DNA from 2 places in the Pectobacterium araliae genome. Region 2 is predicted to be linked to the other one. Evidence: predicted binding sites of a transcription regulator. Region 2 holds the regulator's gene; the other holds the start of a gene.
What was found. The regulator LexA, encoded in region 2, represses DNA repair genes until DNA is damaged. The targets are predictions, from matches to a motif close to TNCTGTATGTACATACAGNA.
Positions count from the first base shown of each region.

Region 1: a site for LexA is predicted at 2,541-2,560, ahead of uvrA (excinuclease ABC subunit UvrA). Genes of this name have one in related genera too.

Region 1 is NZ_AP028908.1:3,684,546-3,700,387, forward strand. It holds gene uvrA (excinuclease ABC subunit UvrA) at 1-2,453, opposite strand, end outside; gene ssb1 (single-stranded DNA-binding protein SSB1) at 2,703-3,248, shown strand; partial or broken gene AACH44_RS16710 (ISAs1 family transposase) at 3,533-3,745, shown strand; gene AACH44_RS16715 (LacI family DNA-binding transcriptional regulator) at 3,808-4,845, opposite strand; gene AACH44_RS16720 (carbohydrate ABC transporter permease) at 4,845-5,897, opposite strand; gene AACH44_RS16725 (carbohydrate ABC transporter permease) at 5,906-6,904, opposite strand; gene AACH44_RS16730 (sn-glycerol-3-phosphate ABC transporter ATP-binding protein UgpC) at 6,928-8,019, opposite strand; gene AACH44_RS16735 (glycoside hydrolase family 88/105 protein) at 8,022-9,128, opposite strand; gene AACH44_RS16740 (hypothetical protein) at 9,130-11,592, opposite strand; gene AACH44_RS16745 (ABC transporter substrate-binding protein) at 12,036-13,343, shown strand; gene AACH44_RS16750 (glucosamine kinase) at 13,340-13,891, shown strand; gene AACH44_RS16755 (BadF/BadG/BcrA/BcrD ATPase family protein) at 13,888-14,802, shown strand; gene AACH44_RS16760 (metallophosphoesterase family protein) at 14,828-15,842, shown strand, end outside.
Region 2 is NZ_AP028908.1:3,845,276-3,861,117, forward strand. It holds gene AACH44_RS17470 (DoxX family protein) at 1-389, shown strand, start outside; gene AACH44_RS17475 (glutathione S-transferase family protein) at 494-1,489, shown strand; gene AACH44_RS17480 (LysR family transcriptional regulator) at 1,550-2,446, opposite strand; gene AACH44_RS17485 (pirin family protein) at 2,559-3,257, shown strand; gene zur (zinc uptake transcriptional repressor Zur) at 3,363-3,872, shown strand; gene AACH44_RS17495 (CsbD family protein) at 3,917-4,126, opposite strand; gene AACH44_RS17500 (hypothetical protein) at 4,377-4,517, shown strand; gene lexA (transcriptional repressor LexA) at 4,588-5,196, opposite strand; gene AACH44_RS17510 (diacylglycerol kinase) at 5,307-5,672, opposite strand; gene plsB (glycerol-3-phosphate 1-O-acyltransferase PlsB) at 5,800-8,250, shown strand; gene ubiA (4-hydroxybenzoate octaprenyltransferase) at 8,400-9,263, opposite strand; gene ubiC (chorismate lyase) at 9,276-9,809, opposite strand; gene groL (chaperonin GroEL) at 10,192-11,838, opposite strand; gene AACH44_RS17535 (co-chaperone GroES) at 11,884-12,177, opposite strand; gene AACH44_RS17540 (FxsA family protein) at 12,415-12,885, opposite strand; gene aspA (aspartate ammonia-lyase) at 13,366-14,805, shown strand; gene AACH44_RS17550 (anaerobic C4-dicarboxylate transporter) at 14,927-15,842, shown strand, end outside.

The sequences.
Region 1 (15,842 bases), 160 kb from region 2:
AGGCCGACGTCGATCAGCGTTTGCAGTTTCCGCGCCAGCGCCGGAATGGCATCAAAGAATTCACGCGCTTCTTCGATGGTCATATCCAGCACTTCGTGAATACCTTTGCCTTTGTATTTAATTTCCAGCGTTTCGCGGTTATAGCGTTTGCCTTTGCACTGGTCACACGGCACATAGACATCCGGCAGGAAGTGCATTTCGACCTTGATCACGCCGTCGCCCTGACAGGCTTCACAGCGCCCGCCGCGCACGTTAAAACTGAAACGGCCAGGATTGTAGCCACGGGTACGGGCTTCCGGCACGCCAGCAAACAGTTCACGAATCGGCGTGAAAATACCGGTATAAGTTGCGGGGTTAGAGCGCGGCGTACGACCGATTGGACTTTGATCGATATCGATCACCTTGTCGAAATGCTCCAGTCCCTGAATTTCACGATAGGCGGCAGGCTCCGCCAGCGTTGCACCGTTCAACTGGCGCTGCGCCAGAGGGAACAAGGTATCGTTGATAAGGGTAGATTTGCCCGATCCCGATACTCCAGTGATGCAGGTAAACAGCCCAACTGGCAGCGTGAGCGTGACGTCTTTTAGGTTATTGCCCTTCGCGCCAATCAGCTTCAGCACTTTGGTCGGATCCGCAGGCACGCGCTGTTTCGGGATTTCAATCTTGCGTTTACCGCTGAGGAACTGCCCCGTCAGCGAATCCGGCACCGCCATGATCTCTTCCATCGTGCCTTCTGCGACAATCTGGCCGCCGTGCACGCCCGCACCGGGGCCGATATCAATCACATGGTCAGCGGCGCGAATCGCGTCTTCATCATGCTCTACCACAATAACGGTATTACCTAGATTGCGCAGGTGAACCAGCGTCTCCAGCAGGCGCTCGTTGTCTCGCTGGTGCAGGCCAATGGACGGCTCATCCAGTACGTACATTACGCCAACCAGCCCAGCGCCGATCTGGCTTGCCAGACGAATACGCTGCGCCTCACCGCCTGACAGCGTTTCTGCCGAGCGGGAGAGCGACAAATAGTTCAGACCGACATTCACCAGAAACTTCAGCCGATCGCCAATCTCTTTCAGCACTTTCTCGGCGATTTGAGCACGTTGCCCACTCAGTTTCATATTCTGGAAAAACGTCATCGCATGGCCGATGCTCATATCGGAAATCTGCGGCAGTGTCGTCTGCTCGACAAACACGTTACGCGCTTCTTCACGCAGACGCGTTCCGCCACAGCTGGCGCAGGAACGGTTGCTGATGAATTTCGCCAGCTCTTCGCGCACCGCCGTGGATTCCGTCTCTTTATAGCGGCGCTCCATGTTGTGCAGCACGCCTTCGAACGGATGGCGACGTATCGAGGTATCGCCGCGATCGTTGATATATTTGAATTCGACGTTCTCTTTACCGGAGCCGTACAGAATCACTTTCTGAACCGCGGCGCTCAGGCTTTCAAACGGGGCATCGACGTCAAATTTGTAGTGCTCCGCCAGTGAGCGCAGCATTTGAAAATAGTAGAAGTTGCGGCGATCCCAGCCGCGAATTGCGCCGCCTGCCAGCGACAGCTCGGCATTTTGCACCACGCGGGACGGATCGAAGAACTGCTGTACACCCAGACCATCACAGCTTGGGCACGCGCCCGCCGGGTTATTGAACGAGAACATACGCGGTTCCAGCTCGTGCATGCTGTAGCCACACACCGGACAGGCAAAGTTCGCCGAGAACAACAGTTCAGGCTGCGTCGGGTCGTCCATATCCGCGACCACCACGCTACCACCAGACAGATCCAGCGCGGTTTCGAATGACTCCGCCAGCCGCTGCGCCAAATCGTCGCGCACTTTAAACCGGTCAACGACGACTTCAATGGTGTGCTTTTTCTGTAATTCCAGCTTCGGCGGATCGGACAGATCGCACACTTCACCGTCGATACGGGCGCGGATATAGCCCTGTGACGCCAGGTTTTCCAGCGTCTTGCTGTGTTCGCCTTTGCGATCTTTCACAATCGGTGCCAGCAGCATCAGGCGTTTGCCTTCCGGCTGTGCCAGCACGTTGTCCACCATCTGGCTGACCGTTTGCGCATCCAGCGGCACATCGTGCTCCGGGCAACGCGGCTCACCCACGCGAGCAAATAGCAGGCGCAGGTAATCATGAATTTCGGTAATCGTCCCGACCGTAGAACGCGGGTTGTGCGAGGTGGATTTCTGTTCGATAGAGATGGCGGGCGACAGCCCTTCGATATGATCGACGTCCGGTTTTTCCATCAGCGACAGGAACTGACGGGCGTAGGCGGAGAGGGATTCCACATAGCGCCGCTGCCCTTCGGCATACAGCGTGTCAAACGCCAGCGATGACTTACCCGAACCAGACAGACCGGTGATTACGATCAGCTTGTCACGAGGGATTATCAGGTTGATATTCTTGAGATTATGGGTACGAGCACCACGAACTTCGATCTTATCCATTCACACACTTCCCGGAATAAAAACGGTTTGTCATCGCCTCTCGAACAGAGAGAACCGGTACGAAACGAGCAATTATGGCACAAAAAAAGCTGAATGAATATCCAGTATTAAACCCGTTTACTTTGCAAACGCTGCAAATATTACTTTCATTTCTGAAGCCATTTCGCAGGTATGACAGAGAGTTTTCCCATGTTAAGATTGATCGTTTAGACTTAAAATAAATCTATCGATTCATCAGGAGATACGAGCATGGCCAGCAGAGGCGTTAATAAAGTGATTCTTGTCGGGAATCTGGGTCAAGACCCGGAAGTCCGCTATATGCCGAATGGTGGTGCAGTTGCCAACATCACGCTGGCTACGTCGGAAAGCTGGCGTGACAAGCAAACCGGTGAGCAGAAAGAGAAGACCGAATGGCACCGTGTGGTGCTGTTCGGCAAGCTGGCAGAAGTGGCGGGCGAATACCTGCGCAAAGGCTCTCAGGTTTACATCGAAGGCGCACTGCAAACCCGTAAATGGGCCGATCAGGCTGGTGTAGAGCGTTACACCACCGAAGTGGTTGTTAACGTTGGCGGCACCATGCAGATGCTAGGTGGACGCCAGGGCGGCGGCGCACCAGCAGGCGGTGGCAATGCAGGTGGCGGACAGCAACAAGGCGGTTGGGGACAACCTCAGCAGCCGCAGGGTGGCAACCAGTTCAGCGGCGGCGCGCAATCTCAACAGCGCCCTGCACAGAACAGCGCTCCAGCGCAAAGCAACGAACCACCAATGGATTTCGACGACGATATTCCGTTTTAGGATTTACCTGAGAGTTATTTGTAAAGAATACATACACAGACCCCTGTTAATTCAGGGGTTTTGTTATTTCTAATGTCTTAAAAAAAGTGTCAATTGACAATCTTTAGCGTATCGCGCACCTTGCAATTGTATAAAGTTTATTGATTGTGGGCGCATGGAGAAGCTCTACGGAGTTACAAAATTTGTCATGGGTAGTGGCGAGCGCTACTGCATGGTAGTTGACCGTCCTTCTGGCCTCCCCGTGTATTACCCCACTCTTTTTTTAACACCCCAAATCCGCAATAGAAGATCGAGCCTCGACTATCCACATGGTCAACGCCTTTGCCAGCGCAAACGGAGTAGTTCTTGGTCAGGTAAAGACCCATGACAAGTACAATTAAATCAACATGATAACAAAATTACTGGCGCTACTGGATATCCGTGGGTGCCTAGTGTCTATCAGTGCAATCGACTGTCAGACCGCCATCGCGGCACAGATTGTCGAGCTGGGCGGTGACGCGTGTTGGCAGTTACCGCGTCACGGCGCTTGAGCGGCTGTTGTCGCTGAAATAACGCCCCTCTACCCTACCCGCCGCACCGATTCCCTAACCACCACCTGCCCAGCCAGTTCAGTACGCTGGGCAATGCCGAGCGCCTGCGCGGGCGTCATTTGCTGTGCCAGCAGTTGTAGCGCGGCGCGGGCGATGGTCTCAAACGGCAGATGCACCGTGGTGAGTGAAACCGGCAGCATGTCGAACGGCAGAATGTCGTCCATGCCCATGACGGAAATGTCCTCCGGCACGCGTAGCCCGTGCTGATACAGCGCGTCGATCACGCCGATAGCCTGATTGTCCGCCGCACAGAAAATCGCGGTAACGCCCAATCTGTCGGGGTTAGCCGTCAGCCAGCGCAGCAGCGCATCGCGTGCCGTGCGCGGGTGGAAATCCGGCAGCGACAGAATCAGATCCTCATCCACCGCAATGCCCGCCTGCGCGAGCGCATCCCGATAGCCACGCTCGCGCTGTTTGATCGTCATACGCGACGTCCAGGTCAAGTGCAGAATCCGCGTGTGCCCTTGTTCAATCAGATAACGCACTGCCGCGGCGGCGGCATAGTGGTTCGCAGGCGTGACGCTACTCAGACGCATGGAGGGATCTTCCCCGTTGATCAGCACCGCCGGAATACCGCTTTCCGCTACGGCGTTCAGCAGCGTCGGGTGATCGTCATTCACGATCAGAATGCCGCTCTCTTTTCCGCCCTGAAGCTCACGCAACAGCTGCTGTTCGTTAATGGTGTCGTGCTCCCCCAGAAACGGACGTAGCTGGATGTTACGTTGCAAACACAGCGTTTTCAGGGCGTTAATCAGCGTCAGCGACACCAGATTGTACTCACTTTCCAGCATCAGGTTGCGCGGCGTCGCCAGCAGGATGTGGCGCAGCGGTTCCGTCTGCACGACGGTCGCTTTGCCCACTTTATGCAGCGGATAGCCTTGCTCGGTGGCAATCGCCATGATGTGCTGCCTGACTTTGGCGCTGATCGGTGCCGTCCCGTTCAGCGCGCGGGAAACCGTGCTGATGGAAACCCCCGCGCGGTCGGCAATATCCTTGAGTGTCGCCATTATTTCATCCCCGTGTTGGCAATCCCCGTCGTGATGTATTTTTGCAAGAAGACGAACACCGCCGTCACCGGCAGAAGCGAGAGCATCGTCATCGCCAGTATATAGTGCCATTGCACCGAGAACTGCCCCTGAAACGCATTCAGGCCGATTTGCAGCGTAAAATTGTCCTGACTGGAGAGGACGATCAGCGGCCAGAGGAAGTCGTTCCAACGCCAGATCACCGAGAAGATCGCCAGCACCGCCAGCGCGGGTGCGGTCAGCGGCAGGATGATCTTCCAGTAAATACGGAATTCGCTGGCCGCATCGATCCGCGCCGCTTCGATCAGCTCATCGGGGATCGTCAGCATGTATTGCCGCAGCAGGAACACGCCCGTCGGCGTCGCCACCGTGGGAATAATCACGCCCCACAGGTTATCGCCCATGTTCAGGCCAATCACCACCAGAAACGTCGGCACCATCACCACCGACAGCGGAATCATCATCGTAGAGAGAAACAACGTCAGCACCGTGCCGCGCCCGCGAAACTCGTATTTCGATAGCGCAAACGCTGCCATCGAACTGAGCAACAGGGTCAGCAGCGTCGCCATCACCGTCACGAATACCGTGTTTTTCAGGTAGGTGGCAAAGTGGAACTTCGTTATCGGCGTCGTGTAGTTCTCCGTCTCCAGATGCAAGGCCTTCATCGGCACCAGATCTTTGGTCGATACGCGCACCACTTCACTCGGCGCATCCGGGTTCACCAGTTGTGCGATCAGGCCAATGCGCCGCACCAGCGCCATCGTTCTCGCTTCACCGTCTTCCTGCTTAACCTGCCACAGCTCCAGCGGCTTCGGGTACTCTGGCAGCGTGACGGTATCCGCCGCCTGCGGCAGAAAACTCGGCGGAAAGCGATTGATCTCCGCAGGCGTTTTGAACGACGACATCGCCGCCCACATCACCGGAATCATCACCAGCAGCGTACCCACCACCAGCCAGACCCAGCTCATGATATCCGTAATATGGATGCGCCCCGGATGACGGGTACGGGTGAGAAATGCGATTATTTTCATCATGGCTCCCGTTATTTTTTCCCTTCCAGCCGACGCGTCAGCAGGAACTGCAATGCCGTCAGAATCATCAGCACCACGCCCATCAGCACCGACGCTGCCGAGGCCAGCCCGTAAAGCGAGGCATTCGACGAGAAGGCGGTCTGGTAGATGTACTGCACGATAAAGCTGTTAGCCGTGCCGGGACCGCCGCCATTAGTCAGCACCCAGGCTTCATCGAAGATCTGCACGCTGTTGATGGTCAGCAGAATCACCACCACCAGAATGTTTGGCGCCAGCAGCGGTAGCGTCAGACGATAAAAACCACGCCAGCGCGAGGTGCCGTCCACCGCCGCCGCCTCGTAAATATCACGCGGGATCGCCTGCAATCCGGCCAGTAGGATCAGGGTATAAAATCCGACATGAAACCAGACGGAGACAAACACCACCCAAAAGCGCGAAAACGTCGGATCGAGCAGGAAGGTAATCGGCTGCCCGCCCAGCGACGACAGCACCAGATTCAGCAAGCCGTTGCGGTTCAGGAACCACTGCCAGATCAGGCCAACGACCACCGGCGACAGCAGTACCGGATAGAAGAACATGGCGCGGAAAAAGCCACGGGCGAGAATCTTGCGATTGAGTATTAGTGCCGTCACCAGCGCCACCAGCAGCGTGCAGAGCACGTTGAAAAAGGTGAACGACACGGTGTTGTAGACGCCAGTCCAGAACAGATCCTGCTCACAGGTGGATGGCTCGGCGTAGTTGCCGCAGCTCAGCAGTGTGGAAAAGTTATCCACGCCAACGTAGGGGCGCTCCCACAGCAGAATATTGGTGCCGCCGGTAAAGGCATAGCACACCGCCAGCAGAATCGGAATAAAGACAAAAACGGCGAACAGCAGCATATTCGGCGCGATAAAAAACCACGGCATCACTTTGCGGCCACCGAGTTTTTGTAGCAGATTCACCGCTTTTTCCACTGGCGTCACCAGCTTATCGATCAGCGATCCTGCGGGTAGTAAGGCAATCTTTTTCATGTCGTCCTCTCCCGTCGCGATAATTAATGCTCGGTACAGCGCGGCAATGTGTCATCCGTTTCGCCATCGAACAGATGGCAATACGTTGGCGGGAAGCGCACAAACACCGATTCACCGGTGGCGAACTCGCGGTGTTGCGCCAGATGGACGATCATCTCGTCGTCAATGCCGCCCATCCGCCCGTAGATAAAGGTCTCATGCCCCATCATCTCGCAGCGATCGACACACAGTGCCATCCCCTCACCGTCCTCCACCAGCTCACAGTGTGAAGGGCGAATGCCGAGCGTGACGTTCTGCCCGCCGGTGCCGATAAACGGCAGCACCAGACGATTGCCGGACGGGCACTGCACCTCGACACCGTCGGCGCAGGTGGCGACGATCTGCGCTGGGAACATATTCATGCGCGGTGAGCCGATGAAACCCGCAACAAATTTGTTTTTCGGCCGATTGAACAGTTCCAGCGGCGTGCCAACCTGCTCGATGCGACCCGCATTCAGTACCACAATGCGCTGCGCCATCGTCATCGCTTCCACCTGATCGTGAGTCACGTAGATCATGGTGGTGCGCAGCTTCTGGTGCAGGCGGGACAACTCGCCGCGCGTCTGCACGCGCAGCTTGGCATCCAGATTAGAGAGCGGTTCGTCAAACAGGAACAGGTCGGGTTCACGCACGATGGCGCGCCCAATCGCCACGCGCTGCTGCTGCCCACCCGACAGCGCACGCGGCCGACGATCCAGATAAGGTTCCAGCCCCAGCATACGAGCGGCTTCATCAATACGACGGATGATTTCGTCTTTCGGAAAGTGCAGGTTCTCCAGCCCGAACGCGAGATTCTTGCGCACCGAGAGGTGCGGATAGAGCGCGTAAGACTGGAACACCATCGCAATCTTGCGCTCCGCTGGCGTGAGATCGTTCACTTTACGGTTGTCGATCCACAGTTCGCCGTTGCTGATCTCTTCCAGCCCGGCAATCATGCGCAGTAACGTGGATTTTCCACAGCCCGACGGGCCGACAAAAACCATGAACTCACCGTCATTAATCGTTAAGTCCACGCCTTTGATGATGCTTACCGCACCATAGTTTTTGTGGACGTTTTTTAGTTCCAGACTCGCCATTGTCAGCCCTCGCAAACAGAATCTAACTGTGCCAATAACATCAGCATGACCAGCGCCTGCCCGTAAGGCACGGCAACATTAGGAATATCGCGATAGAACTGTAAGTCGTGTCCCATCGCCGTGCCGTCCGAGACACCTTGCACCACGCCCTGCGCGTCAATCTGCGCCACCACGGCGGCATAACCTTTTTCCAGCACCTCCTGCGGGAAATCGCGCAACATGCCCAGCCGCCGCGCCGTCAGAATCCCGGCGATAAATCCGGCGCTGGCAGAGGTTTCCAGCGGTGAATCCGGGTCATCCAGCAGCGTGTGCCACAGGCCGGAATCGTGCTGGCAGCGCGCCAGCGTTGTGGTTTGCTGTTCCAGAATCGCGTCCAGCGTGCGCAATACCGGTGCGGACAGCTGATCCTCCGCCAGCACCCGCATTTCCGGCAGCACCAGCGTAATCCAGGCATTGCCGCGTCCCCAAAAAGCATTGGCATAGTGATGGCGACCAACGAACGTCCAGCCGTGATACCACAGCCCGCTGCGCACATCGGCCAGATAGCGCGCATGGGTGAGCAGCTGATATTCCGCTTCTTCAATCAGATCGCGACGGGAAAGCAATTTCCCCGCAACCACCAGAAACAGCCCCGCCATAAACAGTGTGTCGTCCCACAGTTGTCCGGTGTTTGGCCGCTCTTTCACCGTGTGCTGGAAGCCACCGTCCTCAGTTTTCGGCAGCGCATGCAGTAGCCAATCCGCCCAGTCGCTCACCGTTTCACGCCACTGCGCGGGCGCATCTGGCTTGTCCTGACACAGCAGCGCCAGCACCAGCATCGGTGCCGTCGAGTTGATCTGGCGCGGTGGCAGCCCGGCATCCAGCTTTTGCTGATACCAGTTCGCCAGCGTCATCAGCATGGTGTTGTCCTGCGTCAGATGCGCCAGTTTCCAAAAGCCGTACAGCCCGACGCCGACTTCCCAATCCCACTCTTCAAATTGAATCGTCAGCCCGGCATCCGGCACATCGTCCTGCGCTACGCTGTCGATCGCCTTCAGGCGACAAAATGCCCGCGCCACCTGCGCCAGCAGCGCTGCGGTTTGTTGTCGGTTAAGTGAACCTGTCTGCATGTCATGGGTTTCCTGTGTTGAACTGCGGGACGACCGGGACATCGTCGGGGAAAAGGAAAGGCTGTTGCGCCACGCTGAACCCTGCCTTGTGGCTAAAGGCCAGTTCGCCGTAGTCGGGATCGTCGATACGTACGCCGTCGCTATCTTGCACCAGCGAACGCTCTCGGAAGCGGTCAGCAAACGCGGCAAATCCCTCTGTGCCATCGCCGCTGTCCACGGCAACGAACCAGACGTTCTGCTCGTCATACGCCCGCAGTTCGCCTTCCGCCTGCTGGCCTGCGGTCGTAAACGGCTGTAATCCGGCGGGATTATGAAACGCCGCATAGCCGTTGCCGCCGCGCACAAAGCACCAGACGTCTTCAACGATGACCTCATCCAGTGCGGTTTGCGGCAGATAGAGGTGCGTCCACGGGCGGGTATCCTGTCGCAGATCGAACACCATCAGCGCGCGATTACGATGTTGCATCAGGTGCGGCAAACGCCCGTTTCCCGCCCAGTAAGACGGACGGTGTACGCCGTCGGGGCGATCTTCACCGGGGTGGTTCACCCACAGGCGGGCGGCATAGTGTGTTCCCAGCCGCACATCCAGCAGATGCTGCTGGTGCCCATGCTCGCCGGGGTGATGATCGAAAACGGAAGAAAAGGCGACGTCGCGCTGCTTCCAGGCGATGATGCGGGCGCTGCGGTTCAGCCCTTGTACCCAGCGCGCTTCGGCACCGTGTGGTAGTGACCAGTGTGCGATCCGATCTATCGTTTCCGGCGGTTGATAGTCGCTCAGACACAGCAGCGGCAGCGCGGCACAGTGCGGAATCAACCAGCCCTCGCCCCACATCAGCGCACACAGGCCAGACAGCTCGGTCAACATGCCGGAACGCAGCTCTTTATCGTAGGCGCGCCCCATCGTGCCAACCGCGACGCCGTTCTGATGCACCCACGCCGTCATCAGCATGATGCGGTCAATCACCACGCGGGCTTTCTCACGCAGATCGGCGTCCTGCGCCAGCTCGTACAGCGCGACTAGCCCAATCAGGTCGATGGGGTAATAGGCTGCCGAATTCCACTCCACCAACCCGTGTTCCAGAATGGAATCAAACCAGCGCGTCAGGCGTTCGTGGGCAATGGCTTTCTGTTCCAAACCGCGACGGCCGCTGCATAGGAAGGTGTCATCAGGGAAGTTTTGCCCAGCCAGATACTGCGCGACGTGGAAGCACAGGCAGTGGTTTTCGCTCCAGAACCACATAGTGTCGTTGCCCGGCTCATCAATCCAGTAGCGGAAACCGAGAATCGCGCTGCGCACGCGCCGCCAGTCCTGTGGCGGTAACTGCTGCCCCTGATAGCGCTGCCACAGCCAAATCAGCGGCACCAGTTGGAAATCCGCACAGTCTTCGCGACGACTGATCTTTTGCAGCGCGCTGTTGAGAATCGGCGCTGCGGCATCGTTGCCCTCACCGGTTTCGACAATCGCCAACAGCCGTCCGAGGCGCTCAAAACCATGCTGTGCGATATGGCGCAGTAGCGCTTCACGCCGCGCTGCCAATGTCGGCAGCGCAGGCATCGTTTGCGATGGCAAGCGCCCAAAGCTGAGAGTGCGCGTCAGCGTAATACCGTTGCAGGTCGCGGCACACACCAGATCGTAATAACCCACCAAGACATCGGGTAAATCCACCTGCCAGCCTAGGTTACCCGCAGGCAGTGTGTGTCGCTGCTGCCATTCGGGGACAGATTCGTTGACGTTGCCAATCAATCGGTGCGCCATCGTTAGCGCTTCTGGCAACGGCTGCGAGCTGTTCAATACCAACACAGGCGGTTGGATCAGGTTGTTCTCCAGCGTCAGTCCGTTCACCCAGCCATCCAGTGCGGTCAGTTGTTCGCTGAGCGCCGCGTCTTCATCAAGCTGCCAGAAGAGCGTGTCTTCCCCCTGATAGCACAGGCTGAACAGATAGTCGGTATCACGCTCACACAGATCTTCGCTGTGCACCACCAGCGTGTTCGCCCCCGCTTGCAGCGGCAGCGAGATCGCACAGGTTTGCTCGGTGTTGCGGGTAAACGGCGTAAAGCGAGTAACTTGCTCGCCGTTCAGCCACAGCGTGACGCCGCCGCAGGTGCTGAGCGTAAACGGTGCCGTCTGCGCGCGGTCACTGTGGATCGCGCAGCGAGCAAAGCGCTGAACGTGAACCGGACACGGCCAGAAATCGCTGAAATTCACACTGCGGCTTTCATCGCCGCCGCTCCACATCAGCGGGAAATGAAGATCTTCGGGTAACGTCACTTCGCGCTTTGCCTCTTCCTGCAAAAAACGCACACGGCAGGGTAAAACACCGACATCGACAAAACCGTTGATAAAGCGGTAATTCACCTTATCCGGCAGCGTATCCGGCTCGGCGAAATAACGTTTTTCCGCCAGTTCGGTCATCAGAAACCGATTAATGACGCCGTTCTTCTTTAATTTCCAACCGATATTCATACGGAATCCTGTTTACGGTTTTGACAAATAAAATAACGAAAACATATGACTGAACTTATTTGCACTTTCACTGTGCACACGCTGCCAATATTTAGGGCGTCGAAATATTTCCTGCACCGTAACATCGCAATCAGAATGCAAATTTGCATTAAATTATTGTTTGCATTCATTTGTTGACATTTCGCATTAATAAATAAGATTCTCATATTTATATATGTGATTAATATCACAAAAATACTTTATTTAAACCAACATTTAAAATATCTTTAACCTGCTTCACATAAATCAGTCGTGCTTCTGTCCATGATTGCATAATAAAAATGACAAATTAATGCAAATTTGCATTAACCAGAACACAGAATAAATGTCAGGAATAAAATAAGCCTATTGCCAACAACCAGGGTATTTCATACATAAATCAAACCTATGATGTGGAGATGTTTATGATACGTCCCAACACCGCGTTATTTTTTTCCGCCCTTGCACTGGGGTTATTCAGCAACAGCGCGTTAGCCGCCAAAACGCAAATAACATTTTTATATAGTGACGACGATCCCGAATTAGTGCATTTCATGGAGCAGAAAGTTAAATCCTTCTCCCACAGTAATGAACGCATCGATGTGAATTTCGTCAGCACCGGCTATAACGCGCTGCAAACACAGCTGCCAATGCAGTTGGCGGCGGGCTTAGGCCCCGATATTGCTAAAACCACCCAGATGGGACTGCTCGGCTATACACTGGATTTGCGCCCCTACCTGAAAGACCCTGCCGCCTTTGAGAAACGCTACAGCGCGGGTATCGAAAAAATCATGCGCGTGAAAGGCGTGCATAAAGCGGATGCGCTGCCGGGTTTTGTCGCCTCTTGGACTGCTGACCTGCCGTTCATTAACGTGACGCTGTTTGAACAGGCAGGCGTTCCACTACCGCAGCCGGGCTACACGATTGATGATTTGATGAAAGCCTCGAAGCTGGTCGCGGAAAAAACCGGCGTGCATATCCCCTTCACCATCGACCGCAGCGGCTTCCGCTTCTCCGGCCCCGCCTACTCTTACGGCGCACGTTACGATAAAGACGGGCTGATCAACTTCCCAGATGCGGCAGCGCAGCAGTGGATTAAAGATCTGAAACGCTGGTCGGATGAAGGGGTGTTCCCACGCGAAATGTGGGGCGCTGCGGGCGGCGGTCAGTACAAGAGCATGGCGGACGATTTCGTGAACGGCAACATCGTGACCTATTTCTCCGGCAACTGGCTATTGAACCAATTCAGTAAGCAGATTGGCGACGGTTTTGACTGGAAAGTGCTGCCCGCGCCTTGCAAAGAGAAGTGTATTTCGATGGGCGGCGCGACCTTCATCATGCCGTTTACCACCACCAAACACCCGCAGGAAGTCGCCGAATTCATGGAGTGGCTAGGCAGCGAACCGCTGCAACGTGAGATCGCTGAACGCTTCAATATCATTGTCGGTGCCGATATTACCGATCTGCACTACCAGACCAAAGATAAGCACGTGATCGACGGTTTGAACACCGCGCGCGAAGAGATCAAAAAGATCCCGTCTTACGTTTTTGATTGGGAACGCATGGAAAGCCTGGGCGCGAACGAACTGTATCCCATCATCCTGACGCGCTTTACCCAATACCTGAACGATCAGGTGTCGTTTGATGAGTATCTGCGCCTGACCTCAAACGATGTGAAACGCCTCAACGAAACAATCGCGACCAATCAACAACAGCGGAAAAACGCACCGTGAAAGGGCAACTGAGGGAGATCGGCATTGATGGCGATCGCCCTTTTGATCGCACGCAGGAGAGTGTGTTGTGCGAACGGCGCTGGCCGGGACAAAGCCGCTATCTGCTGGTCACCGGCGGTTTTACCCGGCTGCTGCACTGGCATGACGGCCTCCTGACCTGCCGCGGCGGCGAGAGCTTTCCCATCGGCAACCCAGCCAGCCTGTCGCGGCTGGGGCTGTGGGCGGTACAAGAGATGCTTCAGGCGGTTGAAGGCATCACCCCGCTGACGCCACTCAGTGAAGCGCTGTTCCTACATTTCGATAAGCATATCGATAGGGTGATCGACTGGTCAAAGCAGGCGCAGGCCGCTGACTACACTACGCTTGGGCGTGTTGTGCTGGCGCACCCGCAGGATGCGCTGGCGGTGCAGCTACTGACCCGCTGCGCGGGTGAGCTAACCCAACTGCTCGCCCGCCTGCCAGAATCACAGCGCGACGCGGTTTTTCTCAGCGGCGATCTGGCAGCAGCCTGCCTTCCCTATCTGGATTCAGGAGCGAGCGCATCATGACAACATGGCTCTATGCTGGCGTGGATGGCGGAGGTACAGGCTGTCGGGCGCGGATTTATCAGGCAGACGGTACGCCGCTCGGACAAGGGCACGGCGGTCGTGCCAATCTGCTACTCGGCGTGAAGAACGTCCGTCAGTCGGTGGACGGCGCCATCACACAGGCATTGAAGCACAGCGGTTTTTCACCGAATGACGTATCCCGGCTGAAAGTCGGGCTGGCACTCGCCAGCGCGGAACATCGCGCTGCCTACGAGGCATTTCTGGCGTTGCCGCATCCATACGCCGCTCAGGTGCTCAATACCGATGCACTGGGTGCCTGTCTGGCCGTCAATCAAGGTGAGGATGCAGGCGTTGTGATTGCCGGAACGGGCTCCTGCGGGCTGGCGTGGCAAAACCAGACGATTACCGCCTACGGCGGCCATGAGTTCCCGATTTCCGATCAGGGCAGCGGCGCACGTCTTGGGCTGGCGGCACTGCAACATACCTATGATGTGCTGCAAGGCTGGTGCACACCGTCTGCGCTCAGTCAGCGTATTGACGATTTCTTTTCTGCCAGCGCAACACACATACAGGCAGCCAACACGCTCGACGCGCTACAGCGGTTTAGCCAGCAGGCGAAACCGGGCGACTATGCGCAGTTCGCCCGCCACGTATTTGACTGCGCTCAGCAGAAGGATACCGTTTCTCACGCGCTACTGGCGCAGACGGCCAGTGAAATTTGTCTGCTACTGGAAGCCGTGGCGCGCCACACGCCTCCCCGCCTATCACTCATGGGCAGCATCGGCTTACATATTCGCCCGTGGCTACCGTCCAAATGGCAATCCTACCTCGCCGCCCCAATGGGCGATGCACTCGACGGCGCACGATTGATTGCCTGTCATGATTATGCGTTATACAGCCATCCGTTATAAAAAATAAATAATGCCGGAGACATCAATGACATCACTCACTCGCAGAACCTTCGTCAAGCTCGGTGCAGGAAGCGCCATTACGCTAGCTGGGGGCTTTTTTCACGCTAACAGTGAATCAGCCGTACCCGCTGGGCCGCTACGCATTGCCATTATTTCGGATGTTCACGTCCACAATATCTATGGCAATTACGATTTCGACGGCCTGCCCGATGCGCAGACCGGAAAGAAGCTGACCATTCGCACCCTGAAAGATTCGGTAAATTCGACCCGCATCTTCAACGAACCCTACTTTGCGCTGCTGGCGGCGCTGGACGAACTAGCAAAACAGCAGGTGAAATACATCGTGCTGTCCGGCGATTATTCTGATGACGGCCAACAGCCTACCGTTGAAGGCATTGCCGCCATTCTGACGCAGTATGAGCAGCGTCACGGTATGCGCTTCTTCGCCACGCCGGGCAACCACGACGTTAATCGCCCACAGGGAGATGACTCCTCGGAGAGAATGCTCAATGCCGACGGCAGCAGCACCATGCTGAGCAGCAAATCCGACGTCAAACTCGGTGATGCAAAATCGTTGATTGTCACGGCCAAGATGCAGGCGCTCGGCTATGAGCGCGGCTTGCCGCTAATGAAGCCGTTTGGCTTCTTTAAACGCGACGATTTTTTGCACTGGGAAACGCCGTTTGGTGACAGCGATGAACTCAGTAAACGTCAGTACCTCGCTCGCTCGCCGGACGGCAGCAAACAGTGGAACATCGTAGACGCGTCCTATCTGGTGGAGCCGGAAGCCGGACTGTGGCTGCTTTCCATTGATGCCAACGTGTATCAGGTTAAAAACGGCTCGGAAAAACGTGAGGAGATCAAAGGCTACTCCACCAGCAGCGACACGGGCTGGAACGCCTTGTTGACGGAAAAGCCGTTCATGTTGCCGTGGGTGAAATCGGTAGTGCAACGGGCGAAAGCGCAGAACAAGAAGCTGCTGGTGTTCTCGCACTATCCACTGGTCGATTTCCTTGACGACACACTAGAAGATGAAAGGC
Region 2 (15,842 bases):
ATTTAGAAAGCACTGCACTGCTGGTTGCTCGTATCTTAATGCCGATTCTGTTTATCGTTGCAGGTTACGGTAAGCTGGGTGATGCCTATGCAGGCACACAACAATACATGCAGGCGATGGGCGTACCGACCTTCCTGCTGCCGCTGACCATTCTGCTGGAACTGGGTGGTGGTTTGGCGGTTCTGTTCGGGCTGCTGACGCGTACTGTCGCGCTGGCCACTGCGGGCTTTACACTGCTGACTGCACTGCTTTTCCACTCTAACTTTGCGGAAGGCATGAACCAACTGATGTTCATGAAAAACCTGACCATCGCTGGTGGTTACCTCCTGCTGGCTGTCACTGGCCCAGGCGCATTCAGCATCGACCGCCTGCTGGGCAAAAAGTGGTAAGGCGAACCTTTTCCGGTTTGTACTACACTTAATCATCAAATAATGAATGAGACGGCAAGCACACAAAGCTTGCCGTCGTTTTATCATCACTCACGGGAGGATTTATGGGACAACTGGTTGACGGCGTATGGCACGATACCTGGTATGAAACCAAATCTACCGGCGGTCACTTTAAACGTTCAGAATCTGTATTCCGTAATTGGGTAACGCCTGATGGCTCTCCCGGCCTCACTGGCAAAGGCGGCTTTCCCGCTCAGTCTGGCCGTTATCACTTGTATGTTTCACTCGCCTGTCCGTGGGCACATCGCACACTATTAATGCGACAGTTGAAAGGGTTAGCAGATCACATCGCCGTTTCGGTGGTTCATCCGCTCATGCTCGATCATGGCTGGACGTTCGGTACCGATTTTGAGGCCACGACGGGTGACTCGCTCTATCAACACGAATTTCTCTACCAACTCTACCTTCATGCCAAACCAGACTACAGCGGTCGTGTGACGGTTCCCGTCCTGTGGGACACCGAGCAACACACGATCGTCAGTAACGAATCTGCCGATATCATCCGTATGCTGAACCGCGCTTTTGATGGTGTGGGCGCAACAGCCGGAGATTACTACCCAGAAGCGCGACGAGATCAGATTGATGAATTGAATGGCTGGATTTACGACAAGATCAACAACGGTGTTTACAAAGCGGGTTTTGCGACAAGCCAATCAGCCTATGATGAATCCGCCACGACCGTTTTCGCCGCGCTCTCCGATCTGGAAGCCATTCTGGCAAAACAGCGTTATCTGACTGGCGAACAGTTAACCGAGGCCGATCTGCGGCTGTGGACAACGTTGATCCGTTTCGATCCGGTCTATCACACGCATTTTAAATGCGATAAATATCGCCTGAGCGATTATCCGAATCTGTTCGGCTTTCTGCGTGATATTTATCAGATGCCCGGCATCGCCGATACCGTCGATATGGCGCACATTCGCCACCACTACTATCGCAGCCACAGTACGATTAATCCGCACGGTGTGATTTCTCTGGGTCCAGAGCAAGATTTAAACCAGCCTCATCAGCGTGATAAGACGTTTGTCGATTTACGCTAAACGGCAATGAATACAAAAGGCAAGATGTGGAACCACACCTTGCCGCAGAAAATGCAGAATTTAGGGCTGGTTCAGCAGTTTGGGAATTTCACGCAGGAACCAGGATTTCGCTTCGCCCATGCTGTCTCGCCGCCACGCCATAATAATCTGACTTTCCATCTGGTGTTCTGGCCCAATCACCAGTAAACGCCCTTCGGCAATATCCTGCGCGACCATCGGATACGGCATGGTTGCGACGCCTAATCCAGCCAGCAGCGCACGCCGTTTATCATCTAGCGAACTCACCGTCAAACGCTGCTGCTTATCCAATAGTTGTACTGTCAGCACCGGGCGTTCACGCGCGGTATCCGCCATAGCAATCCCACGATATTTCACTCGGGTCGCATCCGACAGCGGTTCAGGCTCCTGATGAATGGGATGCTCCGGGCTGGCGACATAAACGTTATTCATCGTGTACAGCTTACGGGTATTCATTTCGGAAGAGGCACGAAAATGCATGTCCGGCGCAATCACGATATCGGCACGCCCTTGTTCAAGACGTTCCCACGCCCCTGCCAGCACTTCAGTCAGAATCGATACCTGCGTATTTGCTTTGAGCGCCAGTTTATCGATCAAGGGAAAAATTCGCTGAGTTGGAATCAGGGCTTCGGTCACAATCGTCAGGTGCGTTTCCCAACCGCGAGCCAGCGCTTCCGCATCCGTGGTGAGTTTATCTGCGGCTTCCAGCAGAATACGCCCACGTTCCAACAACATTCGTCCGACATTCGTGAATTTAGTTCGATGCCCGGAACGATCGAACAACACCACATCTAATTCTTCTTCTAGTTTCTGCATGGTATAGCTCAGTGCCGAAGGCACCCTACCCAACTCGTCTGCCGCAGCGGCAAAGCTGCCACGACGATCGATCGCATCCATCACCCTCAAGGCTTCCAGCGTCAATGCTCGTTCTCTCGCCATCTTGGTACTCATTCAGGAATTTTGAATATACTGACCAGATTAACTAGCTAACAATCCAACGTCCACACAATTACTATCGGTTTAAGAAATAATTCTCTGGGGGATAAAAATTATGATCACACGAAGAGCAGCCGGGCAATGCGGCCAGGCCGATTATGGCTGGTTGCAGGCACGCTATACCTTCTCTTTCGGTCACTATTTTGACCCCCAGTTGCTGGGTTATGCTTCTCTCCGTGTGCTCAATCAGGAAGTACTGGCACCGGGGGCATCATTCCAGCCGCGAACTTACCCACGGGTTGATATCCTGAACATTATTCTTCAGGGGGAAGCAGAATACCGTAACAGCAATGGCGGCCATATTCAGGCCAAAGCGGGCGATGTGTTGTTGCTTGCCACTCAACCAAACGTTAGCTACAGCGAACATAATACCAACCCCAGCAAGCCGTTGACACGCCTGCAATTATGGCTGAACGCCTGCCAAACCAGAGAGAACAGCCCGCTGCAACGCATGGGACTCAATACATCACCTCATACTTTGCTTGCGTCACCGGAAGGCGAACAAGAAAGCCTGCAACTGCGTCAACAGGTCTGGATTCACCATGTCGATCTCCAGCCGAATGAACAAAGCACGATAGTGCTACAGGGAAATCAGGCCTATCTCCAGTTGATTCACGGTTCAATGGTGGTGAAAGGCGATCAGCACAGTGAAGCATTACACTGCGGCGATGGTGCCTTCATCAAGGAAGAAAACACGTTGGCGCTACAGGCAGAATCTCCGTTGCGAGCACTGCTCATCGATCTGGTTGTGTAGTTTCTCTTCCCATCGTCTTCGCAGGAAAACGCCACTCGCTCGGCGTTTTTATTCAGCCGTGGTAAGATATCCGTCTTGTTCCTCAATGTGTCAGGTGATATGACAATGGATTCAACCAAACAGGACAAACTTCTTGCCCAGGCTGAACAGATTTGTCAGCAGCGCGCTGTGCGTCTAACACCACAGCGGTTGGAGGTTCTACGCCTCATGGCACAACAAACGGGTGCGATCAGCGCTTATGACCTGCTGGATCTTCTGCGACTCACTGAACCTCAGGCCAAACCGCCTACGGTGTATCGCGCACTGGACTTTCTGCTGGAACAGGGCTTTATTCATCGCGTTGAATCAAACAACAGCTACGTGTTGTGCCACCATATAGAAGACCACAGCCATACGTCTGCCCTTTTCATCTGCGACCGCTGTCGGCAAGTCACTGAACGCCAAACCGAAGGTGTAGAAGAAACGCTACGCAGTCTGGCGCAGCAGTCAGGATTTACACTGCGTCACAGCGTGGTGGAAGCACATGGGTTGTGTGGTGACTGTCAGGAAGTAGCATCATGCAAACAGCCGGATCATTGCGATCACGACCATACGGTCCCAATTAAAAAACGATAGCCCCGAAGGCTATCGTCTCTTTCAGCGAAGAAGCATCACGTCCACTACCAGTGATATTTGTGGTGCTCTTCCCAGAGTTTCACTTCTTTCTCTGCCGCTTCTTTTGCGTACCCGTAACGCTCTTGGATTCTCCCCACAAGTTGGTCACGTTTACCTTCGATGACCGTCAGATCGTCATCCGTTAATTTGCCCCATTGCTCTTTCGCTTTACCTTTAAACTGTTTCCAGTTACCGCTGGCTTGGTCTTTATTCATAAGAATCTCCCTACCTTAGGTGAATTGCGCATAAAAAATCGTGACTACCGACTTATGCGTCAGTTTCAGATAAATAGATTTATTCAATAAGCAGCATCATAGCTATGTGAACCATGACGGTGCTCTTCGCCACTGTCTGCCTTGATTACCGGGTTATCTACATGTGATGGCTAATGATCAATCGACAAACGAGCAATCAAGATAAAAATGCTCACCTTGATAAAAATTATAGCCGAATATTTCACTCAACATGAAAAACAAAGAATCTGTGACTAAAGCAGGCGTTGGGAAAGAGAAAATCACTGCAAAAAACAGTGAAGAAACAGAGGGTAATGAGGATCGTAGAAAACGCGCGCGAAATGTAACTAAATATATGCAACGAGCAGATTAACACGCTAAACGATGAATACAGAACATGATGCACTGACCCAGACAGACGAGCAGTGCATCTCTGTGAACGGTTAGCTCCAATCGCTGTTACGAATCACGCCAACCGCTAAACCTTCTATCGAAAAGCTTTGCTGACGTAGATCGACAATAATAGGGGCAAACTCTTCATTTTCAGCGAGGAGGTGCACTGTATTGCCCTGCTTCTTCAGGCGCTTCACCGTCACTTCATCGTCGATACGCGCCACCACAATCTGACCGTTGCGCACATCTTCGGTTTTATGTACGGCCAGCAAATCGCCATCCATAATACCAATGTTTTTCATCGACATCCCACTCACCCGCAGCAAGAAATCAGCGCTGGGTTTGAACATCGCAGGGTCAACCTGATAGTGACATTCGATATGTTCCTGCGCCAGCAGCGGTTCACCTGCGGCCACGCGCCCCACCAGAGGAATCCCCGTCTCTTCTTCCATCAGCAGACGAATACCACGAGAAGCGCCCGAGACAATTTCAATCACGCCTTTACGCGCCAGCGCTTTCAGATGTTCTTCAGCCGCATTGGGAGAGCGGAACCCCAATTGTTGGGCAATTTCCGCCCGTGTTGGCGGCATTCCGGTTTGCGCAATATGATCGCGGATCAGGTCATAAACCTGCTGCTGCCTTGCTGTTAATACTTTCATTCCGCCCCCTGGTTGTTTATACAGTCTTGCTGTGAGTATATACAGGTAAGGCACAATTGGGAATGAAGATATCGGTAAAGCCCCTGACTTTTACTCATTTATGCGTGCCGTCAGGCAAAATGTTGCCAGAGGATACTGCCCCACACAACAACGGCTAACAAGATAGCCACAAAGACAGCGGCCGACCCAATATCTTTCGCCCGACCAGATAATTCGTGATGTTCGAGGCCAATGCGATCGACAACCGCTTCAATGGCGCTATTAGCCAACTCAAACAGCATAATCAATACCACAGACCCGATCAGCAGCAGTTTTTCGACCAGCGTAACTGGCAGTAAACACGCGATAATGACGCCGACCAGGGTCAGTATCGTCTCCTGACGAAATGCCGCCTCATGCTGCCACGCCTGCTTCAGCCCCTTAAAGGAATAACCGGTTGCCTTAATAATCCGGGTCACCCCCGTTGCTTTATTCATTTATCCTCCGCTATTTATGCAAAATAGTTCGCATTTTAACGCACCTACGTTGTCTCATCACCACAGATCTCCGGCGCAGTTTCTGGTATCCTTGCGGCGCATTGCTAACAAGAGGCTCCACGTTGTTATGTCAGGTTGGCGTAAAATTTACTATAAATTATTGAATCTACCACTGAAATTGCTGGTAAAAAGCAAAGTTATTCCCGCAGATCCAGTGGTCGAGTTGGGGTTAGATCCCTCACGTCCTATACTCTATGTTCTGCCTTATAACTCTCAGGCGGATCTCTTGACGCTACGTGCGAAATGCTTGGCATTGGGGCTATCCGATCCTTCGTTATCGTTCGAATTCAATGGCGTCGAACTTCCTAGCCACGTCTTTATTAATGACGGGCCGCGCGTCTTCCGCTATTACGTTCCCAAGCAGAAATCCGTCAAACTGTTCCACGACTATCTGGACCTGCATCGTGCCAATCCAGATTTAGACGTACAGATGGTGCCGGTTTCCGTGATGTTTGGGCGCTCCCCGGGTCGGGAAGGCCACTCTCAGGCCGCACCACACCTGAGATTGCTCAACGGTATAGAGAAATTCTTCGCCGTCCTGTGGCTAGGTCGCGACAGCTTTGTCCGCTTCTCCAGCCCGGTGTCGCTGCGCTATATGGCGACCGAGCACGGCACTGACAAAACCATAGCCCACAAACTGGCGCGTGTCGCACGTATGCATTTCTCCCGCCAGCGTTTGGCGGCAGTTGGGCCACGCTTGCCGGTGCGTCAGGAACTATTTAACAAGCTGCTGGACTCCAAAGCGATCAAGAAAGCCGTAGACGATGAGGCACGCAGTAAGAAGATTTCCCACGAGAAAGCGCAGCAAAATGCCATCGAGCTGATGGAAGAAATCGCTGCCGACTTCTCCTACGAAGCGGTGCGTCTGTCAGATCGCGTCTTGAGTTGGACGTGGAACCGTCTTTATCAGGGGATTAACGTCCATAACGCCGAACGCGTGCGGCAACTGGCGCAGGATGGTCATGGCATTGTCTATGTGCCCTGCCACCGCAGCCATATGGATTACCTGCTGCTGTCCTACGTCTTGTACCATCAGGGTTTAGTGCCGCCGCACATCGCCGCAGGTATCAATCTTAATTTCTGGCCAGCGGGACCGATCTTCCGCCGTCTTGGTGCGTTCTTTATTCGCCGAACCTTCAAAGGTAACAAACTTTATTCCACCATTTTCCGCGAATACCTGGGCGAGCTATTTGCCCGTGGTTATTCCGTTGAATACTTCATGGAAGGCGGGCGTTCGCGCACGGGTCGTCTGTTAGAGCCGAAAACCGGTACGCTGGCGATGACCATCCAAGCCATGCTCAGAGGCGGTACACGCCCTATCACGCTGGTGCCGATTTATGTCGGTTACGAACACGTGATGGAAGTCGGTACCTATGCGAAAGAGCTACGCGGCGCGGTGAAAGAAAAAGAAGGCTTTATGCAGATGGTGCGTGGCTTACGTAAGCTGCGTAATCTGGGTCAGGGCTATGTGAACTTCGGCGAACCACTTCCGCTGACAACCTATCTGAACCAGCATGTGCCGCAATGGCGTGACGCGATTGATCCGATTGAAGCGCAACGCCCAAGCTGGCTAACGCCGACGGTGCAGGATATCTCCATGGATATCATGGTGCGCATCAATAATGCTGCGGCAGCGAACGCAATGAACCTATGTTCCACCGCCCTGTTAGCATCGCGCCAGCGTTCTCTGACCCGCGAGCAAATGCATGAACAGCTAGATTGCTACCTGCAACTGCTGCGTCAGGTTCCTTACCACAAAGATATTACAGCGCCTAAGAAGACAGCGGATGAACTGTTGGAACACGCGCTGGGCATGAACAAGTTTGAAGTAGAGAAGGACAGTATTGGCGACATCATCATTCTGCCGCGCGAGCAGGCCGTTCTGATGACGTATTATCGCAATAACATCCAGCACCTGTTGGTCTTGCCGTCGCTGATCGCCAGCATCGTCATCCATCATCGTCGGATTACACTTGCCGACGTCGTGCAACAAATCACGCTCATCTATCCACTGCTGCAAGCAGAATTGTTCTTACATTATTCCGAAGACCAATTACCAGGTGTGCTGGAAACCTTGGCTAATGAACTGATTCGACAACAGTTACTGTGTAGCCGTGACGGCGGGCTAGCCATTAATCCACCACGCATCCGTACGCTGCAACTGTTGTCAGCTGGCGTGCGCGAGACGCTGCAACGTTATGCGATTACGCTGTCCTTGCTATGCGCAAATCCAGAAATTAACCGAGGAACGCTGGAGAAAGAAAGCCGGAATATGGCACAGCGTCTGTCTGTTCTGCACGGAATTAATGCGCCGGAGTTTTTCGATAAAGCGGTGTTCTCCACGCTGGTTGCGACGTTACGTACAGCCGGATATATCACCGACAGTGCAGAAGCGGCGCAAGGCGATATCGTGGCAATCTACAACATCCTTGGCGATCTGATCACCCCGGAAGTTAAGTTGACTATCGAAAGTGCCAGCTCATCTGCCGAAATGGAAACAAACAGCCAGACGGTGTAAGAGGCAAAGCAGGAATAATAAGCCGGGGAAATGGCGGATAACATGCCGCCATCAAGCCGTGGACACGTTTAGCATGACAAACGAACCCGACATTCCGTCATAAAAAAAGCAGCGAGAAATCGCTGCTTTTTTGTCTCTGACGATAAGCTCTACAAGCCAAACAGCACGCCAATAAATATCGCCATACCCGCGTACTTATTATTGTGGAATGCTTTGAAACAAGCATCACGTTCACGCCTGGCAGTCAATATTTGCTGATAGACAAACATCGCGCCAGCTACCAGCAGCGAAATGTAGTAGGGAATTGCCAGTCCGGTAATGCTTCCCAAAGCCAGTAGCAACAGCAGCATACTGAACTGCAATAACCCGATGATGATATTGTCAAAACGGCCAAATAAGATCGCTGTGGATTTCACGCCGATCTTCAAGTCGTCATCACGATCTACCATCGCATATTGCGTATCGTAAGCCACCGTCCAGCAAATATACGCCAAAAACATCATCCAGCAGGTCACCGGCAAGCTTTCACTGACCGCAGCGTAGGCCATCGGAATCGACCAGCCAAACGCCGCCCCCAGCACGAACTGAGGCAGATGGCTGACCCGTTTCATAAACGGATAAACCCACGCCAGAGCCAGCCCGGCGACAGACAATAAGATAGTCATCTTATTCAGCGTCAACACCAGACCAAACGCCAACAAGACCAGCACCACAAACAGAACTTTGGCAGATTGCTCGCTCACCTCACCGCTGGGCAAGGGGCGAGAAGCCGTACGTTTTACATGGCCGTCAAAATGCCTGTCGGCATAATCATTAATGACGCAACCCGCCGCACGCATAAGGAAAACACCTGCGACAAAAACAATGAGCGTCCACGGTGCAGGTGTTCCTCCTCCCGCCAGCCACAGCGCCCATAGCGTCGGCCACAGCAGTAACAGAGAACCTACCGGTTTATCAATCCGCATCAAGCGACAATAAGCCAGCCATTTCCCTGCGGTAACACTTCTTTCCAAGGATTTATCTCCTCAAATTACCTGCCAACCTTCATCACCTGGTGTGTAATAAACGGGTGATTCCGGTAAGAAAAGCTCAGTCAACAGTAACGGATGACCAGAAAGACACAGGCGGGAACGCCGAGCCCATAAGCCTTCACTGCACCCGGTATGAATATAATCACGCGTCAGCGATTTTTGCTCAAACAGATAACGACCTAACGGCTGATGGCCTATTTTCGTCAACGCTGCACCTGAACCATCGAGCGTCTGTTGCGGAACAATCGTTCTGCCGAAAAGCCAAGGGCGATCGTCACCATACAGCACCACTTCACGCAGCCAGTAACGTTCATCGAGAGGGAGTTGATCGCGCTCTTCGCCCAACACCTGTGACGTAATGACCCCCTCACGACAAAGCGTGACCCTCAGTTGGGCACAGTATTTTTCAAGCCGCTGCGTCATGGAACTGGTTTCCATCAGCCAGTCACCAATGTGTTCAGGTAATACCGAAGGGGGTTCAGTAAACCAGGATATGGTGCGTAGAAGCGTTGACGCATCGTCAGACATTGTCCCGACTCCAAACAGGGTTGCTTATCGATAAAGCATTCGTAAATAAAGTAAGCGCACCTATTGTAGCGCAGAATGCTTCCCCGATAACACGCTATAACCCAATTCATCCCTGATGTGGCAACATTTCAGCAATGGGACTAAATGTGTCACGTCCATCGCGATGTTTCAGTAACCATTCATTAGATAATCTGGCGAAAAATCAGCCAAAAGAAACGACTACCTCAATAATCCATTGAATTGATTAAATAGAAATGGGGCGCATAAAAAAAGCACCACCCAGTATCGCGACCGGATAGTGCTCTTTAAAGGACAGAAAGACGAGCTTCTGTAATCGACGCCCTGTCACCGGAAAACGGCTTCTGGTGGCAGGAGTGTCACATTACATCATGCCGCCCATACCACCCATACCGCCCATGCCACCAGCAGCACCTAAGTCAGGTGCATCGCCTTTCGGCAGGTCGGTGACCATACATTCGGTGGTGATCATCAGACCAGCAACGGAAGCCGCGAACTGCAGCGCAGAACGGGTAACTTTGGTCGGGTCCAGGATACCGAAGTCGATCATGTTGCCGTATTCTTCAGTTGCTGCGTTGTAACCGTAGTTACCTTCGCCTGCTTTAACGCTGTTCGCAACCACAGATGGCTCTTCGCCAGCATTGGAAACGATCTGACGCAGTGGCGCTTCCATCGCGCGCAGCGCAACTTTGATACCCACGTTCTGGTCTTCGTTTTGAGCAGTCAGAGAAGCCAGTTTAGCCGCGACACGAACCAGCGCCACACCACCACCAGCAACCACACCTTCTTCTACCGCGGCGCGAGTCGCAGCCAGGGCATCTTCAACGCGTGCTTTCTTCTCTTTCATTTCAACTTCAGTTGCTGCGCCAACTTTGATGACAGCTACGCCGCCAGCCAGTTTAGCCACTCGCTCTTGCAGTTTTTCTTTGTCGTAATCTGAGGTTGCTTCTTCAACCTGCTGACGGATCTGAGCAACACGGCCCTGGATCGCAGCTTCTTCACCCGTACCATCGATGATGGTGGTAGTGTCTTTGTTGATCACAACGCGTTTTGCCTGACCCAGATCTTCCAGCGTTGCTTTTTCCAACTCCAGACCGATCTCTTCAGAAATAACAGTACCGCCAGTCAGCGTAGCGATGTCTTGCAGCATAGCTTTACGGCGGTCACCGAAGCCCGGCGCTTTCACCGCAGCGACTTTCACGATGCCACGCATGGTGTTAACCACCAGTGTCGCCAGCGCTTCGCCTTCAACGTCTTCAGCAACGATAACCAGCGGTTTGCCCGCTTTCGCTACCGCTTCCAGAACTGGCAGCATTTCGCGGATATTGGAGATTTTTTTGTCAGCCAGCAGAATGAACGGGCTTTCCAGTTCTACAGCACCGGTTTCCGGTTTGTTGATGAAGTACGGAGACAGGTAGCCACGGTCGAACTGCATACCTTCAACCACATCCAACTCGTCTTGCAGACCGGTACCTTCTTCAACGGTGATAACACCTTCTTTACCGACTTTATCCATTGCTTCGGCAATCATTTTGCCTACGGTTTCGTCGGAGTTAGCAGAGATGGTACCCACCTGAGCGATAGCTTTAGAGTCAGAGCACGGTACAGACAGTGTTTTCAGCTCTTCAACAGCGGCGATAACGGCTTTATCGATACCGCGCTTCAGATCCATCGGGTTCATGCCCGCGGCAACAGCTTTCAAGCCTTCAGTGATGATAGCCTGCGCCAATACGGTTGCGGTCGTGGTGCCGTCGCCTGCTGCGTCATTCGCTTTAGAGGCAACTTCTTTCACCATTTGTGCGCCCATGTTCTCGAACTTGTCTTCCAGCTCGATTTCACGCGCAACAGATACGCCGTCTTTAGTAATGGTCGGTGCACCGAAGGATTTATCCAAAACTACGTTACGGCCTTTTGGGCCCAGGGTAACCTTCACTGCATCAGCCAGTACATTCACGCCGCGCAGCATTTTTACGCGAGCGTCATTACCGAATTTTACGTCTTTAGCTGCCATGGTGTATTTCCCTTAAATTCGTTCAGTTCAGATGATTACGCGCAATTACGCTTCAACAATTGCCAGAATGTCGCTTTCAGACATGATCAACACTTCTTCGTTATCGATCTTCTCTGCTTTCACGCCATAGCCATCATTGAAAATAACGATGTCGCCCACTTTCACATCCAGCGGCTTCACTTCGCCATTTTCCAGGATACGTCCGTGACCTACGGCCAGAACCTCACCACGGGTAGATTTACCAGCAGCGGAACCAGTCAGTACGATACCGCCAGCAGATTTTGACTCGACTTCTTTGCGCTTGACGATCACGCGGTCATGCAATGGACGAATATTCATTGATAGCTCTCCTTTGAGAAAGTCCATATCGGTTTAGGATAAACGCCGACGATGTTTTCATAACGACTATGCTTTTCATAATCGGCCTTGTGGTGTTCTAAGTGGGGGCGTTTCGCTGCCCTTCAAGGGAGAAAATTCATTTTTTTTGCGTTAGGCGGTTACATGTAACCGATGCCAGATAAAAAATAAGGATTATCAACATGATAATCCTTATCTGTTTTTCAGGCAGTCGCGACGTTAGCGCTCGTCCCGATCGTCGCGGTGTTCAATATTTCCGCGCCCACCGTCCTTGCGCTGATATTCACCTTCAAAAGTATTCCCGCCAGAAGGCGGTGCGTCGGAACCGGAACGCCAAATGTGTAAGTGAGGCATCAGTTTGAGCGTCAGGCTTTTCTGTACTGGCGGCAGTAACAACAACAGCCCCAGAAAGTCGGTCAGGAAACCCGGAATCAGGAGCAGGAAGCCAGCCAGCACCAGTGAAACGCTTTTAACCATTTCAGCCGCAGGGCTTTCACCTGCCGCCATTTTCTGCTGCATCTGCACCAGCGTTTTCATTCCCTGATTACGCACCAGCGAGACGCCCACGCAGGACGTGAAGACCACCAGCAGCAGAGCCATGGCGACACCCAATACTTCAGCCACTTGAATAAACAGCGATATCTCGATGTATGCTAAAAGAAAAATCAGTAATAACGGTAACCAGCGCACCCGGTTCTCCTGTGTTTTTTTAACGCGTACTGTCGTTAATAAGAACGTGTGTTAATGAAAACGTGTTAAGCCATCACGATTGAAAATCCAGATACGCTTTACTCCCAATGGATTAGGTGAGACACGCGCTCTGCCCTGCAATCCGGCACATCATGATTTAGTTAAATGGGTGTGCCTTTGCACGTTTTCAAGCCGCCACGCTACGATTATTGTTCTAAAATAATGACTCGTGACTACAATCACAGTTCATTTACTGTAACGGTAGAGAGCACCAGTATAGTGATCTAAACACCTGTTTTTCACTGCCATAACGACATATCCTCACGGCAATGGATATATGGTTGGTCAAACATCCCAATACTATTGCCGAGAGAAGACGGTTTATCCGTAGTCGCTCTATTTTCCGAAGTAAAGCCATCTGAAAAACCAGCCCACAACGTCTAGTCACCTCACTAGTCGTACAACAGGATAGGAATTTTCATGTCAGAAAACATCCGTATTGAAGAAGACCTGTTAGGCACCCGAGAAGTTCCCGCAGACGCGTATTATGGTGTTCATACGCTGCGCGCCGTCGAAAACTTCTATATCAGTAACAATAAAGTCAGCGACATTCCCGAGTTCGTGCGCGGCATGGTCATGGTGAAGAAAGCCGCCGCGCTGGCGAACAAAGAACTGCAAACTATCCCGAAAAAAATCGCCGACGTCATCATCCGCGCCTGTGATGAAGTGCTGAATAACGGCAAATGCATGGATCAGTTCCCGGTAGATGTCTATCAAGGGGGCGCGGGCACGTCGGTGAATATGAATACCAACGAAGTATTAGCCAATATTGGTCTGGAGTTGATGGGCCACCAGAAAGGCGAATACCAGTATCTGAACCCCAACGATCACCTGAATAAATGCCAATCCACCAATGATGCCTACCCCACCGGATTTCGTATCGCGGTCTACGCGGCCGTACTGAAGCTGACGGAAGCGATAGCGAAGTTGAGTGAGGGTTTCGAACGCAAAGCTAAAGAGTTTGAAGACGTTCTGAAGATGGGCCGCACCCAGTTGCAGGACGCGGTGCCGATGACGCTCGGACAAGAATTTCATGCGTTCAACGTGCTGTTGCAGGAAGAAATCAAAAACCTGTTGCGCACGGCGGAACTGCTGCTTGAAGTCAATCTGGGCGCGACTGCAATCGGTACGCGCTTGAACACGCCAGACGGCTACCAGCAACTGGCGGTACAGCGTTTGGCGGAAGTCAGCGGCCTGCCGTGCGTGCCCGCAGAAGATTTGATCGAGGCGACGTCAGACTGCGGTGCCTATGTGATGGTGCACAGTTCGCTGAAACGTCTGGCCGTGAAACTGTCGAAGATCTGTAATGACTTGCGTCTGCTCTCTTCAGGCCCGCGCGCTGGCCTGAATGAAATCAACCTGCCGGAGTTACAGGCAGGCTCTTCGATCATGCCAGCCAAGGTTAACCCCGTGGTGCCGGAAGTGGTCAATCAGGTGTGCTTCAAGGTCATCGGTAACGACACCTGCGTCACCATGGCATCGGAAGCTGGACAATTACAGTTGAACGTGATGGAACCGGTTATCGGCCAGGCGATGTTTGAATCGACCCATATCCTGACCAACGCTTGCTACAACCTGCTGGAGAAATGCGTCAACGGCATCACCGCCAATAAAGGTGTCTGCGAAGCCTATGTTTTCAACTCTATCGGCATTGTGACGTACCTGAACCCGTTCATCGGCCACCACAACGGCGATATCGTCGGCAGAATCTGCGCCGAAACAGGCAAAAGCGTGCGTGAAGTCGTACTGGAGCGCGGTCTACTGACAGAAGCCGAGCTGGATGACATTTTCTCCATCCAGAACTTGATGCATCCGGCGTACAAAGCCAAACGCTATACCGATGAAAACGAGCTTCCCTAATACCGACATCTAATTCCAACAGGCACGTCCGTTCACGAAGAACAGCGTGCCTTTATTTTTTGCTGCATACAGCCATAAGAATAAGTTATGAAATTTTTATTATTAATTAAGGAGCGCAGTCATGCTTGGTCTTGAGTTACTCATCGTTCTGCTCGCCATCTATTTGGGGGCTCGACTGGGAGGCATCGGCATTGGTTTCGCTGGTGGCCTAGGGGTGCTCATACTTACGCTAGGGTTTCAGATCAAACCCGGCGTCATCCCTTTTGATGTCATTGAAATTATCATGGCCGTTATCGCCGCCATCGCCGCCATGCAGGTGGCGGGCGGAATGGATTATTTGGTCAGCCTAGCGGAAAAACTGCTGCGTACGCACCCGAAATACGTCACCTTTCTCGCGCCACTGGTCACTTACTTCATGACGATTCTGGCGGGAACCGGACACACCGCGTTCTCCACTCTGCCAGTTATCGCCGAAGTTGCCAAAGAGCAAGGGATTCGCCCGTCTCGCCCGCTCTCTATCGCCGTTGTCGCGTCGCAAATCGCGATTACCGCGTCCCCCATCTCTGCGGCGGTGGTGTTTGTCGCCGGTATTCTTGAGCCGCACGGGGTCAGCTACCTGCTGCTGTTAGGGATTTGTATTCCTACCACGCTCGCAGCGATTATGCTGACAGCGATTGTGACCAATTTCCTGGGCAAAGAGCTAAAAGATGATCCGATTTATCAGGAACGGCTGAAAAAAGGTGAAACCACGCTGCGCGGTAATAGCCAGCATGAGATCAAACCGGGAGCCAAGCTGTCTGTGCTGCTGTTTCTAATCGGCATCGTCGCTGTCGTTCTGTATGCCACGGCAATCAGCGGCACCGTTGGGCTGATTCAAAACCCGGTACTGCCACGCAACGAAGCGATTGTGGTCTTCATGCTGACCATCGCCACGCTGATTTGCCTCACCTGCAAAATCGACACCTCGCGCATCCTCTCTGCCAGCACGTTTAAATCTGGCATGAGCGCCTGTATCTGCGTAATGGGCGTGGCCTGGC